DNA from 3 places in the Nocardioides sp. ChNu-99 genome. Region 1 is predicted to be linked to each of the others. Evidence: predicted binding sites of a transcription regulator. Region 1 holds the regulator's gene; each other region holds the start of a gene.
The links. The regulator HrcA, encoded in region 1, represses chaperone genes, less so after heat shock. The targets are predictions, from matches to a motif close to TTGGCACTCGNNNNNNNCGAGTGCCAA.
Positions count from the first base shown of each region.

Region 2: a site for HrcA is predicted at 4,269-4,295, ahead of groL (chaperonin GroEL). Genes of this name have one in related genera too.
Region 3: a site for HrcA is predicted at 2,732-2,758, ahead of KK617_RS02600 (FmdB family zinc ribbon protein). Genes of this name have one in related genera too.

Region 1 covers NZ_JAHWBL010000009.1:6,811-13,507, forward strand. The annotation lists gene KK617_RS05010 (Gmad2 immunoglobulin-like domain-containing protein) at 1-857, shown strand, start outside; gene KK617_RS05015 (16S rRNA (uracil(1498)-N(3))-methyltransferase) at 884-1,627, opposite strand; gene dnaJ (molecular chaperone DnaJ) at 1,636-2,826, opposite strand; gene hrcA (heat-inducible transcriptional repressor HrcA) at 2,910-3,938, opposite strand; gene KK617_RS05030 (hypothetical protein) at 4,107-4,808, shown strand; gene KK617_RS05035 (MBL fold metallo-hydrolase) at 4,884-5,765, shown strand; gene KK617_RS05040 (DUF3097 domain-containing protein) at 5,845-6,697, shown strand, end outside.
Region 2 covers NZ_JAHWBL010000017.1:32,770-39,466, reverse strand. The annotation lists gene KK617_RS07920 (ABC transporter ATP-binding protein) at 1-566, opposite strand, end outside; gene KK617_RS07915 (alpha-ketoglutarate-dependent dioxygenase AlkB) at 648-1,286, shown strand; gene KK617_RS07910 (hypothetical protein) at 1,347-2,159, shown strand; gene KK617_RS07905 (DUF3253 domain-containing protein) at 2,156-2,431, shown strand; gene groL (chaperonin GroEL) at 2,499-4,127, opposite strand; gene KK617_RS07895 (hypothetical protein) at 4,342-5,220, opposite strand; gene KK617_RS07890 (SGNH/GDSL hydrolase family protein) at 5,230-6,228, opposite strand; gene thrC (threonine synthase) at 6,401-6,697, opposite strand, start outside.
Region 3 covers NZ_JAHWBL010000004.1:38,312-45,008, forward strand. The annotation lists gene KK617_RS02585 (glycosyltransferase) at 1-955, opposite strand, end outside; gene KK617_RS02590 (MscL family protein) at 1,097-1,483, opposite strand; gene KK617_RS02595 (SAF domain-containing protein) at 1,522-2,196, opposite strand; gene KK617_RS02600 (FmdB family zinc ribbon protein) at 2,375-2,698, opposite strand; gene KK617_RS02605 (hypothetical protein) at 2,853-3,053, shown strand; gene KK617_RS02610 (hypothetical protein) at 3,133-3,648, opposite strand; gene KK617_RS02615 (HAMP domain-containing sensor histidine kinase) at 3,878-5,551, shown strand; gene KK617_RS02620 (hypothetical protein) at 5,595-6,041, shown strand; gene KK617_RS02625 (5-formyltetrahydrofolate cyclo-ligase) at 6,064-6,666, opposite strand; gene KK617_RS02630 (UTP--glucose-1-phosphate uridylyltransferase) at 6,690-6,697, shown strand, end outside.

The DNA.
Region 1 (6,697 bases):
TCGGCGCGGTGCTGGCCCTGACGCTGGCCGCCTGCGGCGACGACGGCGCGGACGACGGCGCCACCGACCCGGGAGCGAGCCCGTCGACCCCCACCAGCTCGGCGACGGCGACGACCACGCCGAGCGACGACGAGGGCGGCACGGGCGGCGGCACGGGCGGGGCGGGCACCGGGGCCGTGCCGGTCTACTACGTGCTCGAGGGGGACCGCGCGGGCCTGGTGCGCGAGTTCCACGCCGGCCAGGGCGACGACGCCCTCGCCTCGGCGGTCACGCTGCTCTCCAGCCCGCCCTCGGACCCGGACTACACGTCGTACGTCGACGGGTGGGTCACCGCGGCGCAGGAGGCGGACGGCGAGATCGTCGCCACCGTCAGCGGCCCGGTGCCCGGCGACGACGCCGAGCTGGCGGTGCAGCAGGTCGTCTACACGCTGCAGGCGGCGGCCGGCCGGGTGCTGCCCGTGCGCTTCCTCGGCGAGTCGGGCGGGGACGCCGTCGGACTGCCCGGCACCAACCCCGTCAGCACCTCGCCCGAGCTCGAGACGCTCGCGCTCGTCAACATCACCGACCCCGCCGAGGGCACCACCGTGTCGGGGTCGATGACCGCGACCGGGCGTGCGAGCTCGCCCGAGAACAACGTCCGGTGGGAGGTCCGCTCCGGCTCCGAGGTGGTGCTGGAGGGCTTCACCACGCACGAGGGCTCGTCCACCGACGAGCGCCTGGACCCGTGGACCGTCGAGGTCGACCTCAGCACGCTGGCCCCCGGCACCTACACGTTCGTCGCGATGACCGACGACGCGAGCGGCGGCGAGGAGGGCTCCGGCCCGGCCACCGACACGCGCACCATCGTCGTCGGCTGACCCCGCGGGGCAGGCCCGGCGGGCGGTCAGGCCCAGCGGGCGGTGCGGGCCAGGAGCGCCGCGACCGCCACGACCCCGGCGGTCGAGGTGCGCAGCACCTCGTCACCCAGCCGCACGGTCGTGGCGCCGGCCGCCTCGAACGCCGCGACCTCCTCGTCGGTGAGCCCGCCCTCGGGACCGACGACGAGGCCCAGCGAGCGCACCTCGCCCGACAGCGGGACCGAGGCCAGCGGCGTGGTCGCCGCCTCGTGGAGCACCAGCACCACGTCGAGGCCGGCGAGGAACGCCGCCGCCTCGGCGGTCGACGCCAGCGGCGCGACCTCGGGGAACCACGCGCGCCGGGACTGCTTGGCGGCCTCCCGCGCCGTGGCCGACCACCGCGCGTGCGCCTTGGTCGCGCGCTCGCCGCGCCAGACGGCCACGCTGCGCGCCGCCGCCCACGGGACGATCCGCTCGACGCCCACCTCGGTGAGCACCTCGACGGCCAGCTCGCCCCGGTCACCCTTGGGCAGCGCCTGCACGACCGTCACGGCGGGCACGGGGGCGGGTACGTCGGCGACGTCGGCGACCTCGACCTCCAGCGCGCGCTTCGCCGTCGCCGTGACGACGCCGGTCACGGCCCGCCCGGCCCCGTCGACGAGACGCACCTGCTCCCCCACGGCGAGCCGGCGCACCGCGACGGCGTGGTGGGCCTCGTCGCCCTCGACGCGGACGAGGGACCCGGGTCGGGCCCCGCCCAGGTCGGGGTGCAGGTGGACCGGCAGCGACACCGCGGGCCTCAGTGGGTGTGGAACTTGTCGCGGAAGCGGCCGAAGACGCCCCCGCGGCGGTGCACCTGGACCTGGCCGTCGGTCGCCTCCTCGCCCCGCAGCTCGGCGAGCTCGCGCAGCAGCGCCTCCTGGCGCCCGTCGAGCTTCTGCGGCGTCGCGACCGCGATGGTGACCACGAGGTCCCCGCGCCCGGCACCCCGCAGGCCGGGGACGCCCCGCCCGCGCAGCACCTGCTCGGTGCCCGACTGCGTGCCCGGCTTGATCTCCAGGCGCAGCTCGGTCTCCAGCTCGGTCTCCGCGCCGTCCTCCACGAGGTCGGCCTCGAGCAGCGGCAGGGTGACGTCGGCGCCGAGCGCGGCGGCGGTCATCGGGACGGTCACGGTGCAGTGCAGGTCGTTGCCCTGGCGCAGGAACAGCTCGTGCTCGGCGACCCGGATCTCGACGTACAGGTCACCGGCGGGACCGCCTCCCGGGCCGACCTCGCCCTGCTCGGCCAGCTGCACGCGGGTGCCGTTGTCGACGCCCGCGGGGATCTTGACGGTGAGGTCGCGGCGCGAGCGCACCCGGCCCTCGCCCGAGCAGGTGCGGCAGGGGTCGGGGATGACCGAGCCGAAGCCGCGGCACGCGGCGCAGGGACGCAGGGTGCGGATCTCGCCGAGGAACGAGCGCTGCACGTGCGCGACCTCCCCCGCACCGCGGCACGTCGTGCAGGTCTGCGGGCTGCTGCCGGGGGCCGCGCCGTCGCCGTGGCAGGTCTCGCAGACCACCGCGGTGTCGACCTTGAGCTCGCGGGTGACGCCGAAGGCGGCCTCGGCGAGCTCGACGTCGAGGCGGATGAGCGCGTCCTGGCCGCGCCGCATCCGCGGTCGCGGGCCGCGGCCCGCCCCGCCCCCGCCGGGCTGGCCCGGGCCCCCGCCGCCGAAGAAGGCGTCCATGATGTCGGTGAACGAGAAGCCCTGGCCCGCGCCGCCGAACCCGGCGCCGCCGAACGGGTCGCCGCCGCGGTCGTAGGCCGCCCGCTTCTGCGGGTCCGACAGCACCTCGTAGGCCGCGCTGACCTCCTTGAACCGCTCCTGGGTCTCGGGGTCGGGGTTGACGTCCGGGTGCAGCTGGCGGGCCAGACGCCGGTACGCCTTCTTGATGGCGTCGGCGTCGGCGTCGCGGTCGACGCCGAGCAGCTCGTACAGGTCCTGGCTCACGTGTGTCCTATCCATCGCTTCCGTGCAGGTGGGGCAGGTCGGGCGGGTCGGGCGGGTGGGGGCGCCGTCGATCGGCGCCCCGGTCAGGCGTTGTTGTTCTCGTCGAGGATGCGCGACATGTAGCGGGCGACCGCGCGCACGGCGGCCATGGTGCCCGGGTAGTCCATGCGGGTGGGGCCCACGATGCCGAGCGCGGAGAGCATGTCGGCACCCGCGCCGTACCCCGTCGTGACGACGCTCGTGCCCGCGAGCTCCTCCACGGGGCCCTCCGCGCCGATGCGCACCGTCACGGCGCCGCCGGTCGTGGCCTCGCCCAGCAGCCGCAGGAGCACGACCTGCTCCTCCAGCGCCTCGAGCATGGGGCGCAGCACGGTGTCGAAGCCGTCGCCGAAGCGCGCCAGGTTGGCCGTGCCGCCCACCACGACGCGCTGGTCGGACGAGTGGTCCGACAGCGCGTCGACGAGCACCCCGACGACCTCGCTCGTCGGGCCGTCGGCCGGGGCCTCGTCGGTGCGCAGCCGGGCCAGCGCGTCGGCGGCGACACCGAGCCGCTGGCCCACGACCGCGCGGTTGACCTGGGAACGCAGGTCACCGACCTGGGCCTCGTCGAGGTCCCGGTCGAGCTCGACGAGGCGCTGCTCCACCCGCCCGCTCGACAGGATGAGGACGACGAGCAGGCGGTGCGGCGCCAGGGCGACCACCTCGACGTGCCGCACGGTGCTCTGGCTGAGGATCGGGTACTGCACCACGGCCACCTGGCGGGTCAGCTGGGCCAGCAGCCGCACGCTGCGGCGCACGACGTCGTCCACGTCCACCGCACCCTCGAGGAAGGTGGAGATGGCCCGCTTCTCGGCCGCCGTGAGCGGCTTGACCGTGCCGAGCCGGTCCACGAACAGGCGGTAGCCCTTGTCGGTGGGGATGCGGCCGGCGCTCGTGTGAGGCTGGTGGATCAGCCCCTCCTCCTCCAGCACGGCCATGTCGTTGCGCACGGTCGCCGGGGAGACCCCCAGCCCGTGCCGTTCGACGAGGGCCTTCGAGCCGACCGGCTCCTCGGTCGACACGTAGTCCTCCACGATGGCCCGCAGCACGGCGAGCCGACGCTCCTCGACCATCCCTGCTCCTCCCGCGTGGCGTCCACCGGTGGCCGAGACCCTCGGGGTCCTGGCACTCCACCGGCGCGAGTGCCAATGGTACTCCGCCCCGTCCCACTCCACGGGAACCACTTGACCCGGGGCCGGTGAGCGGTAGGTTAGGCTTGCCTTAGTCATCCAGGAGGTCCTGTGCTCCCCTTGCTCGCCTCGGCCGATCCCGACCAGCTCGCCGCGCGCGCCCGCAGCGCCCTGTCCTGCCCGGCGGCGGCCAGCATGGTCATCAAGGGCACCGAGCACCTCTTCGGCGGTGACGACCTGGGCCTGCAGGACCGGGGCGGCGTCCCCACCCTGGTGTGCCGCACCGGCTCGGTCGTCGAGCGCGCCGCGACCGCCCACCAGAAGGCGCTGCTGCGCATCATCTCCGGCGTGGTCGAGGACGACGGCACCACCGAGTCGGTCGTGCTGGCCGGCAAGCTGGCGAGCCCGCGGCCCTGCTGCGACCCGTCGCTGCAGGCCGTCGCCATCGACCCCACCATCATCATGCTCATCCGCACGCACGCGGACGGCTCCACGCGGCAGTACCGGGTGCCCACCGCCCTCTTCCGCAGCCCCACCCACGCGCTCAACCGCGGCTACCTGCGCCGGTGCACCGAGCACGTCAACGAGTGCCACGACGCCGAGCTGCGCCAGGCCGTCTCCCTGTGCACCGGCACGCCCGCGCCGTACCTGGCCGGCGCCGCCCTCGCCGACCTCTCGCCCACCGGCGTGGAGGTCCGGTGGGTCGACGCCGACGGGGCGCACCGCCGCCCGGTCACCTTCGACACTCCCGCCCGCACCCCGGACGACCTCGCCGAGGCGCTGCGCACCCACCTGCACGCCGGCCTCTGCTGACTCGCCCGCCGACCCGCCCGCCGACCCGCCCGCCGACCCGCCCGCCGACCCGCCCGCTGGCCTAACCTCACGGGCATGGCCCGCGACACCGTCCTGCCCGACCCGACCGAGGTCGCCGACCGGGTCTGGGTCGCCCGCCACCCCTGGTTCGACGCCATCGTCACCGTCGTCGCCGGCGAGCGCGGCGTCGTGGTCGTCGACACCCACGCCGCGGAGACCGTCGGCGAGCAGCTGCGCGACGCCGTGCGCCGGCTCGCCCCCGCCCTGCCGCTCCTCGCCGTCGTCGCCACCCACGACCACCTCGACCACGTGCTCGGCACCGCGCCGCTGCTGGACGCCTGGCCCGACGCGGACGTCGTCGCCCACGAGGACGCAGCGGCCCGCATGGCGACCAGCGTCCCCGCGCAGGTGGCGGCGTACGACGCTCCCCCGGCCCTGCGCAGCGCCGTGACGAGCAGCCGCCTCGTGCTCCCCACCCTCACGCTCTCCGGCGCGCGGGCGCTCGACCTCGGGGACCGGGTCCTCGAGGTCGTCCACCCCGGTCGCGGCCACACCGGCGGGGACCTCTGCGTGCGGGTGCCCGACGTCGACGTCCTCGTCGCGGGCGACGTCGTCGAGGCCGCCGACGACCCGGCCGACGCGGTGCCGGCGTACGGCGACGACTCCTGGCCGCTGGAGTGGCCGGGCAGCCTGGAGCTCGTGATCGGGCTCCTCACCCCGGCCAGCACCGTGGTCGCCGGCCACGGCCCGGTCGTGGACCGCGCGTTCGTGCACGCCCAGCAGGCGGCCGTCGCGGAGGTGGCCGGCCAGGTGAGCGACCTCGCGGCCGCCGGCGTCCCGGCCGACCGGGCGCTCGCAGAGGGGCGCTGGCCCTTCCCCGCCGACGCGCTCGTCGCGGCCGTGCGCCTCGGCTACGCCCACCTGCCGCCCGGGGCACGACGGCTGCCGCTGGTCTGACCCCCGCGGCGTGCTCCGGCGGCGTGCTCCGGCGGCGTGCCTGGCGAGGACGGTCGGTCCCGCGCCCTAGCGTGGGGACGTGACCCCGCACGACCGCTACGGATCCGACGTCCTCTCCGGCGACTGGCGCGCGCCCAAGCGCGGCCGGGCCACGGAGCACCCCGCCGACGTCGGCCTGGTCGTCGAGGAGGTCACGACCGACTGGTGCGGCGAGATCGTGACCGTCGACCGCGACCTCGACACCGTCACGCTGGAGGACCGGCGCGGCAAGCGGCGCACCTTCCCGCTCGGTCCCGGCTTCCTCCTCGAGGGCCGCCCGGTCATCCTCACCGCCCCGGTCCGGGTCGCGGCGCCGCGCCGCCCCAGCCGCACGGCGTCGGGCTCGATCGCGGTGCCGGACGCGCCGGCCCGGGTCGCCCGCGCCTCCCGCATCTTCGTCGAGGGCCGCCACGACGCGGAGCTCGTCGAGAAGGTGTGGGGTGACGACCTGCGCGTCGAGGGCGTGGTGGTGGAGTACCTGGGGGGCGTCGACGACCTCGCCGACCACCTCGTCGGGTTCGAGCCGGGCCCGGGCCGCCGCGTGGGCGTGCTCGTCGACCACCTCGTGCGCGGCTCGAAGGAGAGCCGCATCGCCGACGGCATCGCCCGCTCGGCCGTCGGGAAGCACGTGCTCATCGTCGGCCACCCCTTCGTCGACGTCTGGCAGGCCGTCAAGCCCGAGCGCGTCGGCCTCACCGCCTGGCCGACCATCCCGCGGTCGGTGGAGTGGAAGCACGGGGTGTGCCAGCATCTGGGGTGGCCCCACCGCAACCAGACCGACATCGCGCGGGCCTGGAAGCACATCCTCGGGCGGGTGGAGTCCTACGCCGACCTCGAGCCGGCCCTGCTGGGCCGGGTCGAGGAGCTGATCGACTTCGTGACCGCCCCCGACG
Region 2 (6,697 bases), on a different contig from region 1:
GAGTCGAGGTTGCCGGTCGGCTCGTCGGCGAAGACGACGTCGGGGCGGCTCACGAGGGCGCGGGCGATGGCCACCCGCTGCTGCTGCCCGCCCGACAGCTCGTTCGGCTTGTGGCGCAGTCGGGGCGCGAGTCCGACGGTGGCGATGACCGAGGCCAGCACGTCCGGGTCCGGCTTGCGGCCCGCGATCGCCAGCGGCAGGAGGATGTTCTCCTCCGCCGTGAGCGTGGGCACGAGGTTGAACGACTGGAAGACGAACCCCACGCGGTCGCGCCGCAGCCGGGTGAGCTCGCGGTCGCCGAGCCCCACCAGTTCGGTGTCGCCCAGCACGACCGAACCCGAGTCCGGCGTGTCGAGACCCGCGCAGCAGTGCATGAGCGTCGACTTGCCGGAGCCGCTCGGGCCCATCACGGCGGTGAACTCGCCGCGCCCGATGTCGAGCGTGACGCCGTCGAGGGCGTGGACGCGGGACTCGCCCGCGCCGTACGTGCGCACGAGGTCGCGCACGCGGACCGCCGGGGGGCGCGACGGGGTCGGCGCCGGCGTCGCATCGGGCTCGGGCCTCATGCACCCACTCTCCCGGGTGCCCGGTCACGGCACCAGGGCGAGCCCTGGTCGGTCGCACACCTGTTCGACTACGCTCCCGCCATGGACTTCCAGGCGACCCTCTTCGCGACAGCGCCCGAGGCCGAGGCCGGGGCGGACGCCGGGGCCGGCCTGGCCGGCCGGGTGGAGCGGCACGAGCTCAGCGCGGGCGCCTGGGTGGACGTGGCGCGCGACTGGCTGGCCGCCGACGCGGACGCGGTGTTCGACGCGCTCGTGACGCGCGTGCCGTGGCGGGCCGAGCGGCGCCAGATGTACGACCGGGTGGTCGACGTGCCGCGCCTGCTCCACACGTACGGCGCGGGCCAGTCCCTGCCCCACCCCGCCCTGGAGCGCGCGCGGGACGAGCTGAGCGCGCACTACGCCGACGAGCTGGGCGAGCCGTTCACGACGGCGGGCTGCTGCTACTACCGCGACGGCCACGACTCGGTGGCTTGGCACGGCGACACCATCGGTCGCGGGTCCACCCACGACACGATGGTCGCCATCGTCTCGGTCGGCGACCCGCGGCGGCTCGCGCTGCGCCCGCGCGGCGGGGGCGAGGCCCTGTCGTTCGTGATGGGTCACGGGGACCTCGTCGTCATGGGCGGCTCGTGCCAGCGCACGTGGGAGCACGCCGTGCCGAAGGTCGCCCACGCGGGCCCGCGCCTGTCGGTGCAGTTCCGCCCCGCCGGGGTCTTCTGACCCGGCGGGCCGGGAAAACCGGAGGCGCCAGGCCGCCCGCCGACCCTAGGCTCGGCGCCCATGACCGATCTCGATGCCGGCACCTCCGTCCGCCTGGAGGAGGACGACGAGCGCGGTGGCACCTTCGAGGGTCACAGCGCGTTCGCCCGCCACTCGCCCCACTACCTGGAGGAGGACACGCCGGACCGGCACGACCGCCGGCACGACGTCGTCGTCCGCACCGCGCCCGCCCAGTTCGACCGCACGAACGCCGACGACGTCGACCGCGTCCAGCACGAGCTGATGCTCCAGCTCGCCGGCGCGGTCGACGACCACTGCCTCCGCGCGGTGCTCGCCGCCGCACCCGCCGCGGGCACCACCGTCGACGACGTCGGGGCCGACGACCTCGACGCCTGGCTGGCGGACGCCGCGTGCGCGGTCAGCCTCGACACCCGCAGCGCGTGCGACGTGGAGGCCGTCCTCGACGTCGAGCTCGACGCCTTCCTCGAGCAGCAGCGCGGCGGGTGCGGCGCGCCGTACGTCGACCTGGGCTGGACCCGGTGCGACACGGCGCCGATGGCGCGCGGCGCGGCGGTGGACGAGGGATTCCACGTGGCCCTCTCGACCGAGCACCTCCTGGGCCTGTCGAGCCGCGCCGCGCTCTTCTACATCTCGCACGTGCTGGGCGCCGACGAGTACCTGAGCGCCCGTTGCGAGCTCGCCTACGCGCCGCGCCTGCGCTTCCACCCCGGCGCCGTGCGGGTCGCCCGCGTCCGCTTCGACCACGAGGCGCACTGGCGCCGGCTCGTGGGCGAGCGCCGTGCGCGGGCGGCCGACCGGGCGCGCGACCGCGTCCGGCACGGCGAGGGCCGGCGCGGCATGCTGGACGGGTGAGCCCCTCCCCCGACGCGCCCGACCTCGACCGCCGGATCGCCGCAGCGGTCGACGACCTGCTGGACGCCCGCGCCGCCGGCGCGACCATCTGTCCCTCCGAGGCGGCGCGCCGCGTCGCGGGCGACGACGGCGACTGGCGCGCCCTCATGGACCCGGTGCGCGCGGTCGTCGGTGACCTGGTGGGCCAGGGCCGGGTCGAGGTGACCCAGGGGGGCGAGGTCGTCGACCTCGCCACCGCGCGCGGACCGATCCGGGTACGACGCGCCCGCTGACGGCACGAGGCCCCCGCTCCCGGGTGGGAGCGAGGGCCTCGCGGGTGGTGCTGGTGGAGCGGCAGACTCAGAAGTCCATGCCGCCCATGCCGCCGGTCGGGTCGCCACCGGGGGCGCCCGCCTTCTCCGGCTTGTCGGCCACGACGGCCTCGGTGGTGAGGAACAGCGCGGCGATCGACGCGGCGTTCTGCAGCGCGGAACGCGTCACCTTCGCCGGGTCGATGATGCCCGCGGCGACGAGGTCGACGTACTCGCCCGTGGCGGCGTTGAGGCCGTGACCCGGGGTCAGGTTGCGCACCTTCTCCGCCACGACGCCGCCCTCGAGGCCGGCGTTGATCGCGATCTGCTTGAGCGGGGCCTCGATGGCGAGACGCACGATGTTCGCGCCCGTCGCCTCGTCGCCCGTGAGCTCGAGCTTGTCGAACGCCGTGGCACCGGCCTGGACGAGGGCGACGCCACCACCGGCGACGATGCCCTCCTCGACGGCGGCCTTGGCGTTGCGCACCGCGTCCTCGATGCGGTGCTTGCGCTCCTTGAGCTCGACCTCGGTGGCCGCGCCGACCTTGATGACGGCCACGCCGCCGGCCAGCTTGGCGAGGCGCTCCTGGAGCTTCTCGCGGTCGTAGTCCGAGTCGCTGTTCTCGATCTCGGCACGGATCTGGTTGACGCGACCGTTGATCTGGTCGCCGTCGCCGGCGCCCTCGACGATCGTGGTCTCGTCCTTCGTGACGACGACCTTGCGCGCCTGGCCGAGGAGCTCGATGCCCGCGGTCTCGAGCGAGAGGCCGACGGTCTCGGAGATGACCTGGCCGCCGGTGAGGATCGCGATGTCCTGCAGCATGGCCTTGCGGCGGTCGCCGAAGCCCGGGGCCTTGACGGCGACGGACTTGAACGTGCCGCGGATCTTGTTGACGACCAGCGTCGAGAGGGCCTCGCCGTCGACGTCCTCCGAGATGATGAGGAGCGGCTTGCCGGTCTGGATGACCTTCTCCAGCAGCGGCAGCAGGTCCTTCACGTTCGAGATCTTGCTCTCGACGAGGAGCAGGTAGGCGTCCTCCAGGACGGCCTCCATGCGCTCCATGTCGGTGGCGAAGTAGGCCGAGATGTAGCCCTTGTCGAACCGCATGCCCTCGGTCAGCTCGAGGTCGATGCCGAAGGTGTTCGACTCCTCGACGGTGATGACGCCTTCCTTGCCGACCTTGTCCATCGCCTCGGCGATGATGTCGCCGACGGTCGGGTCGGCGGCGGAGATGGCCGCGGTCGCAGCGATCTGCTCCTTGGTCTCGATCTCCTTGGCGAGCGCCAGCAGCTGCTCGGAGACGGACGCGACGGCGGCCTCGATGCCCCGCTTGAGGGCGATCGGGTTGGAGCCGGCGGCGACGTTGCGCAGACCCTCGCGGACCAGCGCCTGCGCGAGGACGGTGGCCGTCGTCGTGCCGTCACCGGCGACGTCGTCGGTCTTCTTGGCGACCTCCTTGACCAGCTCGGCGCCGATCTTCTCGTAGGGGTCCTCGAGCTCGATCTCCTTGGCGATGCTCACACCGTCGTTGGTGATCGTGGGGGCACCCCACTTCTTCTCGAGCACGACGTTGCGGCCCTTGGGACCGAGGGTGACCTTGACGGCATCGGCGAGGGTGTTCATCCCACGCTCGAGACCGCGCCGGGCCTCCTCGTTGAAAGCGATGAGCTTCGACATGTTCTCCTGCGATTCCTTGTCTGCTGGAGAGTGCGGATGGCCCGGGTCGTCGCCCGCGACGGACGGTCAGGCCGACCGGCGGACCCTTCCCACCGTCGCTGCTGACCTCGACTCACCGAGCCGGGTGGTGCTGCACGTTCGGTGGCACTCTCACCAGGAGAGTGCCAGTCCAATGTCTAGCACTCGACCCCCGGGAGTGCAAGGAGACGAGCCGTCAGCCGAGGCGCCGCACGACGAGCTCGGCGACGTGCTCGGCCATCTCGGGGGCCACGTCGAGGTAGAGCCCGGGCTCGATGAGCTCGAGCTCGCTCACCGCCCACGCGCCGTCGTGGTGGAGCAGGTCGACGCGGGCGTAGTCGAGCGTCGTCGAGCGCAACTCCTGGGCCGCCTCGACGGCCCGGCGGGCCACGACGGCGATCTCGTCGACCAGCGGCACGGCGCGGGAGCTCCCGCCGTACTGCTCGTGCACCCGCACCTCGCCCCCGGCGGGACGCTTGTCCACCTGCAGCACGGGACGCCCGTCGAGGACGAAGACGGAGGTCTCGCCGGTCGTGCGCACGGACGCGACCAGCGGCTGCACGACCCACGGCCCGGCCGTCAGGCCCTCCAGGCGCGGGTCCTCCACGGAGTCCACGACCACGACCCCCACCCCGCCGGCGCCGGTGGCGGGCTTGACGACGACCGTCCCCCAGTCCGCGGTCGCCGCGGCGAGGACGGGGCGCAGGGTGGCGTCGTCGACGGCCCGGGTCGGCACCGTCGGCACGCTCTCGGCCAGGCCGACGAGGTAGGTCTTGTCGGCGTTCCACGCGAACGTGGCGGCGCCGTTGAGCAGGCGCGTCGCGGCCTCGGTACGGCGCGCCCACTCCAGGAAGGCGGGCAGCCGGCGGTGGTAGTCCCACGTCGCGCGCACCGCGACGAGGTCGGCCCCGGCCCAGTCGACGGCCGGGTCGTCCCAGACCGCCCATCGGGCGTCGACACCGCGCGCGTCGAGGGCGGCGACGAGCCGCTCCCCGCCGGTCTCGCCCGCCGGGGCGAGCTGGAAGGTGGCGAGGAGGACGGTGGGACGGGCGGCGGGGCGGGCGGCGGCGGTCACCGCGGAAGCCTAGGACGCCGTGGAGGTGCCCGCCGGACCGGTCGCGTCCGCGTGGTCGCGCGGCCCGCCCACGACCTGGTCGTCGATGCCCCAGTCGTCGGCGTCCCAGCCCTCGCGCGGCCCCGCTGCCTCGACCGCTGCCTCGACCGCTGCTTCGACCCCGGCCTCGACCGGGGCGGCGGGGGGTGCGTGGTGCCCGAACGGCACCTCGTCGACGTGGCCCAGCGCTGCCAGCACGGACGGCAGGACGGCCTTGGCCGTGCGCTTGTAGCCCGCCGCGCTGGGGTGGAACCGGTCGAGGCTGAACATCTCGTCCGGGTTGGTGATGAAGAACGGACCGACCACGTCGGCGAGCGAGACCACGCGGGCGCCGGCGGCGACGGCGGCGACCCGCTGCGCGGCGGCGAGCTGGCGCGAGGCCCGCGAGCCGAGCGAGCGCAGCGGCTGGGGCACGGGACGCAGGGCACCGAGGTCGGGGCACGTGCCGACGACCACGGGGATGCCCCGCTCGCGGAGCGCCTCGATCGCCTCCCGCAGGTGGCGCACCGAGTCGGCGACGGGCACGCGGTGGGTCACGTCGTTGCCGCCCACCACCAGCACGGCGACGTCGGCGCGGTAGTCGGGCGGCAGCACGGCCAGCTGGTCGCCCAGCATGCTCGACTCGGCGCCGACCTGCGCGACGCTGCGCAGCCGCACGGGGCGCTCCAGCTCGCTCGCGACGTGCTTGGCGACGCGGGCGCCGAAGGTGTCGCCGGGCGTCTCCGCGCCCAGGCCGGCGGCGATGGAGTCGCCGAGGACGAGCAGCTCGACGGGCCGCCCGCCGTACCGCTTGCGGTAGGTCTTGTCCGCGTCCAGCGCCTGCTCCCCGAGCGGCTTGCCGATGAGGCGCCGCGCCGTCGCGGCCTGGCGGCGCAGGAGCGACCTCCCGCCGTACCCCACCGCGACCCCGACACCACCGGCAGCAGTCGCGACCGCGACCGCGGCGCGCACCTTCGACGAAGCAGACATGCGCTCGTTGATGCCCGACGCGCACGAGCGCGAGGTGAACGCGCCGCCAACGCGGCGTGCCCTGCCCCCGACACTTGAGGCGGCCGCCCGGGACCGCTCACCAACGGGCAGACGCACGACGGCCCCGCCCCCTCCCGGGAGCGGGGCCGCGTGGCGCGGTCCGTGCGGCGGCTCAGGCCAGGCCGGTGGCGGCGAACGCCGCGTAGTTCGGCGCGATCGTCGCGGCCGGCGCGACCGCCCCGGCGACGGCGTCGAGCGTCTTGAGGCCGTGGCCCGTGTTGATGACCACCGTCTCCTTGGTGGTGTCGAGCTGGCCGGTCTCGACGAGCTTCTTCAGCACGCCGACGGTGGTGCCGCCCGCGGTCTCGGTGAAGATGCCCTCGGTGCGGGCGAGCAGCACGATGGCCTCGCGCACCTCGTCGTCGCTGACGTCCTCGACGACCCCGCCGGTGCGGCGGCACACGTCGAG
Region 3 (6,697 bases), on a different contig from region 1:
CGTCCTCCATCGTGTCGAGAAACCCCCCAGCCGCGAGCACGACGCTGGGCTTGCCGAACAGGGCCGCCTCGAGCGGGGTCAGGCCGTAGTCCTCGTGACTCGCAGCGACGAGTCCACGAGAACGCTCGTAGACGGTGCGCATCTGGCCGTCGGTGAGGTCGCGGAGGAAGGTGACGTTGTCCGGCGCATCTCGGCGGAGGGCGTCCCACTCCGGTCCCCGGCCGACGACGACGAGCCGGTGGTCCGGCAGCTGCACGAAGGCGCGGGTCACCTTGTCGACGTTCTTGTACGGCAGCAGTCGCGACACGCACAGCAGGTAGCCGCCGTCTCGCACCACGGGCTCGTCGAGCGGTTCTGCCGCCACCGCCCGCAGGCGGTCGCTCAGCGGTGCCGGCAGGATGGCCGACTCGATGTCGTACGTGGCGCGGATGCGCTCCTGCACGATGGTCGAGATCGCCAGGTAGCGGTCGGCTCGTGAGGCCGCCCGTCGGTCCCAGCGGCGCAGCGGCCCGCTGAGCGCCTTGAGCCCGGCTCGTTGCAGGCGGCCGGCGTTGCCAGAGAGGTACACGTCGGGTTGGTAGAGCCATCGCGCCGGGGAGTAGCAGTAGACGAGCGTCTTGTGGCTGCCGCCGAACCCGTGCGCCCACCCGCTGCTGCTGGCGATGACGACGTCGGCATTGACGGAGATCGACGAGGCTGCGGCGGGGAGGAGCGGGAGCGCCTTGCGGTGGTCCTTCCGCAGCGGTCCGACCCGGTTCAGGCGCGACGGGCGTACGTCGAGGTCACGGAACTCCGGGAAGGTGCCGTCCGCGTCGTACAGCGTCGTGTAGATGGGCGCGTCGGGGAAGCCCTTCGCGAGGGCAAGGACGACGCGCTCCGCGCCGCCGCGCTGGGTCAGGTAGTCGTGCGCGATCGCGATGCGAGGGGCGCTGCTGCCCGCGCCCTGTGTCCTCATCGCGTTCGTCCACCCCGTTCTCCGGCCATCTGTGGTTGCGGCTCCCGATGACCCTAGACGGGCGCGGGGGCCGTTGTCGCAGGATCCCGTCAAGGTCGGCGCGGGTTCCGTCACACGCCCGGTGCGTTCGGGAACCGGGGCTCAGGTCGAGAGCCCGTTGCCCCCACGAGCCTGGGAGGCCAGCAGGTCGCGGATCTCCGTGAGCAGGGCGACGTCCTCCGGCGTACCGGGCTCGCCCTCCGGGTCGGGGAAGAACCGCTCCTTCGCCTTCGTGTAGGGAAGCACGACGCCGAAGTAGACGACGGCGGAGACGATGAGGAACGAGATGACGGCGGTCAGCCAGGCGCCGACCGAGACGCCTCCCGGCTGGTAGGTGGAGAAGTCGGGCTGCCCGCCCACCTTGCCGATCAGGTCCATCAAGATCGCCACGGTGGCGGTCACGACCGTCGTGAACGCAGCGCCCACGACGAAGGCCACTGCCAGCTCGATCAGGTTGCCGCGCAGGATGAATGCCTTGAATCCGCTCACCGGTTGCTCCTCGTCCCGAGGCCCCGCAGGTCGCGGGGCTACCGGGCGGCCACGCTAGACCGGAAGGCGATGGTCAGGAAGTCCTGCGCGCCGGCGCGGGCGATGTCGAGCGCGTCACCCGGGTCGGCGGCGAAGACGACCAGTCGACCGCTGACCAGCTCTCCACCGGGATCGTCGACGGGCTGCGGGAGGGCGGAGACGCGGACGTTGCGGGCAACGGTGGTCGTCGTGCCGTCCTCAGCGGCCGTGGCGACGAGGTCGACGACGTCCCCGACCCGCAGCAGCGCGGCCATCGCAGGGTCGGGGAGACGGACGGGCACCGCCACCTCGCCGGACCCGGTCGCGAAGGTCGTCGCCGAGGAAAGGCGGGTCTCGGTGACGGCCTCGCCCTCCCCGATCGGACTCGCCGTCGCGCGACCGACGAGGTCGTCCAGGGCCGGGCTGGAGGGTGGCGCGGCCTCGACCGGGAGCGTCACGGTCGTCAGGTCCGCCGCGGTCAGCGAGACGCCGGCCGCGACCGGACGGGCCGCGACGACCACCTGCGTGGTGGGTCGGCCTGGGGCCGCGAACGCCTGCACGCAGGCGAGGACGGCGACCCCGAGGAGCATCGCGCCCAGTGCGCGACGGTGGCGGGCGAAGACGCGGCGCGGGCCGCGCGTCAGGGTCGCGCCGCGCGAGCGCGCGGCCGTCGTCGGTGGGGTGGCGAGAGGCATGCGACGACGCTAGGCCGGATCGAGGCGCGGCGTCGGCGGGCTTCCACAGGTGGTTTCGAGGGCCGCTGGCGCGGCCACCTCGATCACCGGGTGCTGGCGCGGCCACCTCAACCACCGCGTGTCGGCGCGGCCAGCTCAACCGGATGCTGGCGCGGCCGCGCCGGACGACCGCCCAGGATCAGGCGGAGGTGCTGGCGGCGCTAGAGCTGCTGGGCGTCTTCTTCTCGGTCGAGGTCGACGTGCTCGACGACTTGTCGCCCGACGACGAGGAGCCGGCGTCGCTCGAGGACTTGGTCGTCGACGAGGTGTCCGAGCTCGAGGCACCCGTGCGGCTGTCGGTGCGGTAGAAGCCCGACCCCTTGAAGACGACGCCGACGGCGTTGAACAGCTTCCGCAGCCGGCCGTGGCACTCCGGGCACTCGGTCAGGGCGTCGTCGCTGAAGCTCTGGACCTGCTCGAAGGCGTGACCGCACTCGGTGCAGGCGTACTGGTACGTGGGCACGTGGACCTCCGGAGACGTGTGCTGGCCGAGAGACTGGCACTCGGCGGGCTCGACTGCCAATTGTAGGTCGTGTCACCGGTAGTGCTTCATCCGGCCAAGCGGTGGATCGTGCTCACTGAACGGCCCATCCCCCCACCCTCCGTACGCTGACCCGATGACCTGGGTACGCCGCAGCTGCGTGCTGGCGTTCCTCGTCGGTGCGACGGCCTGGATGCTGTCGTCCATCACGAACGACCACCAGCCGGTGAAGATCCTCGTCGCGTTCAGCGACACCCACGGGATCGTCGCGAGCGACGTGCCGCGGCTGCTGGCGTGGGCGGTGCTCGTCGGGCTCGGCGTGCGCGCCCTGCGCTGAGACCGCCGAGGGGGTGGAACCGCACGACCCCGCCACGCAGGGCGTGACGGGGTCGCAGTGCGGGCGGAGCCCGCCGGTCTCAGTTGACGGTGGCGCAGACGGCCTGCACGACGAGGTCGTCGGCGACGTCGGAGGGGTTGGAGGCGTAGGCGGAGACGCTGGAGCCGTCCGGGTTGACGAGGAACTGCACGGCCTCGTCGCTGGTCGACCAGTAGGCGGCGCCGCTGAGCGCGGCGGTGCCCTCGGGGCAGTAGACCTCGCCGTACGCGTCGGACTCGAGCGCGCCGACGCTGACGAGCTCCTCCACGACCTCGTAGCCGTTGACGCCGATGAACGTCTTCTTGGTCGCGCCGTTGATCTGCGCTCCGAAGATGCTGGCGCGACCGAGGTCGGCGCCGGAGAGCGAGCCGTTCTTGACGTCCTTCGTCGTGATGGTCTCGTCGGCGATCTGCGCGCCGGTGATGAGCGTGGCGGCGAAGGCGCCGGTCGTGGCGCTGGCCGCGATCACGGCGGTGCAGACGAGGGCGGCGGGAGCGAGGCGACGGGCGGTCGACGTGGCTCGGGGGGCGGTGGAACGGCGGGAGAGCAGGGTCATGAGCGGAACGTACGGCGGCCGCTCGGGCGGCGCTCGCGGACGCCGGAACACGGCTCCGTGGGCTAGACCTGTGGTCGTGAGAACAGGCGGCGCGGAAGTGAACCCCGTTCTACTCAAGCGTCTCTAGGTTGACTCCTCAACAATCGCGCAAGCCGGCCGATGAGGGCCCTGCAACGTGGGACTGTCGGATGTCCGGATCGGGCCGGACGAGGTGAGGGGAGGCAGGGCGATGACGACGCAGACGTCCGTCGCCCCCCTGACGACGCCCGTGTGGCAGGCCCGTCGACCGCGACGCCTGTCGGGGCCCGCCGGCGCGGTCGACGCTGTCGCCTGGCTGCTCGCCGCCGTCGTCACGATCGGCACCGCCGTCGGGCGCGGCATCGTCGGCTCCGACGTGTACGGCGTGAACCCGGTGTGGTCCTCCGTCGGCGTCGGCACCGCCGCGTTCGTGCTCGCCCCCCGCTGGGGCAAGGTGCTCGTGGGCCTCGCGCTGCCGGCGTACATGGTCGTCAGTGCCGCCCTCGTGGGGTCGCCGCTCGAGGCCGCCGTGATCGTGGCGGTCGGCGGGACCGCGGCGTCGGCGGCCGCCGCCCTCGTGCTCGTGCGCTCCGGGGTGCGCTCGATCGACTCGATGGGCGCGTTCGGCTTCCTCGCCCTCGCCGCCGCCCTGGGGGCCGCCTGCGTCGGGGTGGGCGGGCTGCTGCTGAGCGGCGCCGAGGGGGCCGACGGGCCCACCGCCGGGGTTGCGGCCCTGGCCAACGCGACGGCGATCCTCGTGTGGTGCCCGGTGCTGCTCCAGCGGCCGCAGCGCACCTACGACCGCTACTCGGCCCGCGAGCTCGCGCTGCAGGTCGCCACGATGCTGGCGCTCTGCGCGCTCCTCGTGCTCGTCGGCGGGTTCGTCACGGCGGTCGCGAGCACCGCGGTGTTCGTCGCCCTCAGCTGGGCCGGCCTCCAGTTCGGCGTGCGGGTCACGGCCATCGAGCTCGTCGTGCTCTCCGCGATCGGCGTGCTCGTGTGGCTCGTGGGCGCCCCCCTCCACGTGCCGATGACCGGCATCCACGAGGGGCCGCTCGCGAACGTGGAGCGGTCGTGGTCGATCGGCGTCTTCGTCGGTACGGCGGCCCTGTGGGCCCTGCCGCTGGCCATCGTGGGCGACCAGCGCCGCGACGCCGAGCGGCGCGTCGTACGGGAGCTGCGGGCCATGGAGGTCGCCCGCGCCCGGTTCGTCGCCACCGCCAGCCACGAGCTGCGGACCCCCGTCACCAACGCCCTCGGGCGTCTCGACCTCCTGCAGGAGGGCGTCTTCGGGCCGCTGACCGACGAGCAGCAGGGCGTGGTCGAGACCACCGCTCGCAACGTCGAGCGTCTCGCCGACCTGGTCGAGAGCCTCGTGCTGCTCACCCAGGTCGACGGGCCCGCGACCTGCCCGCCGCGTGCGGTGCGGCTCGACGAGGTCGTGCGTCACTGCGTGACCGTCGAGCGCGAGCGCGCCGGCGCGTCCTGCGCCGGCCTGAGCATCGACGTGCGGCTCGGGGAGGTCGTCGTCACCGGCGACGAGGCCCTCCTCACCAGCGCCGTGCGCCACCTCGTGCGCAACGCCCTGACGTTCGGCGAGCACCGCGTGTGCGTCCAGGTCGGCCGCGTGCGGGGCACCGACGGCGCGTTCGAGGCGGTCGTCACCGTCGAGAACGACGGCGTCCCCATCCTCGGGCAGGAGCGCGACTCGCTCTTCGAGAGCTTCTACCGCGGCGGGTACGCCGAGAAGTGGGCCATCCAGGGCAGCGGCGTCGGCCTGGCCATCGTGCGCGCCGCCGCCGAGCGCCACGGCGGCAGCGCCCGCGTCGTCTCCGCCGAGGGCGACGGCGCGAAGTTCGAGATCCGCGTGCCCTGCGGCGGGTGACGTCGCCCGACGTGGGGCTGACCGACGTCACTAGGCTCGGCTCATGTCCTCCTCCGGTGTTCCCGGTCTCCCCGGCCCCTCCGTGTCGCCACTGGACCGAGCGATCGACTACTACGACGACCGGGTGGGTCTCAGGGAGTCCCTCGAGGACGATGCAGCCCGCCGGCGGTGGGACCTCGGGGCCGTCGCCGTGATCCACGGCCTGATCGGCAACGGCGGCCTCGTGGGCGCGATCGAGAACTGCGTCGAGACCGATGTCGAGTACGTGACCGACGGCATCGTCGCGCTCCGGTCGCTCGGTCTCGACCAGGTCGCGGACCTGGTCGACAGGGCGTTCGTCGAGTACCGACGGATGCGCCCGAACAGTTGCAGCGACGACCTGTCGCCTGCCGACGACGCGCTGTGGGAAGAGCTCGACGAGGCGTACTGGGCGGTGTCCGACGACGTCGAGCACGCCATCAGCGCCCGGGCGTCGGCCCTGCCCGACTGACGCGCGGCCCGGGACAGGGCCCTCAGCCCGTGATCGCCCCGTCGACGGGCACGTCGTGGGGCTCGGTCGGCACGTCGATGCCGACCTCGTCGGGGTGCAGCAGCACGTACGTCGGCACGGGGGAGCGGAGCGCGGCGAGCGCCCGGTCGTAGGCGCCGCCGCCGCGGCCCAGGCGCGCGCCGTCCGCGGAGCAGGCGAGACCGGGCAGCAGTACGACGTCGGCGTCCCCGAGCGCGTCGACCGCGTCGGCCGTCCCGGCAGCGCCCTCTGGAGCCCGCGGCTCGAGGAGGCCGCGCGAGGACGTGACGAGGGCGTCGCGCCCGTCGTACCGGCCCCAGTCCAGCGACCAGTCGGGCCGCAGCACCGGCAGCAGCACCCGCACGCCGCCCGCGCGCAGCGCGTCGAGGAGCGGGAGGGTCGCGGGCTCCGTGCCCACCCCGACGTACGCCGCCACGCACCGCGCGCCGGCGACCACCGGGTGGGCGAGGGCCGCCGTGGCGAGGCGCTCGCCGTACGCCGCCACCTCGGCCGGCGTGCGCGCGGCGCGGCGCGCGAGGATCTCGGCGCGGAGCGCACGTTTCGCCCGCCCGGGATGTTCTTCTGCCGGAGGTTGTGTGGCGGCCACCGGTTGAGCCTACGATCGCCGCCATGGGTTC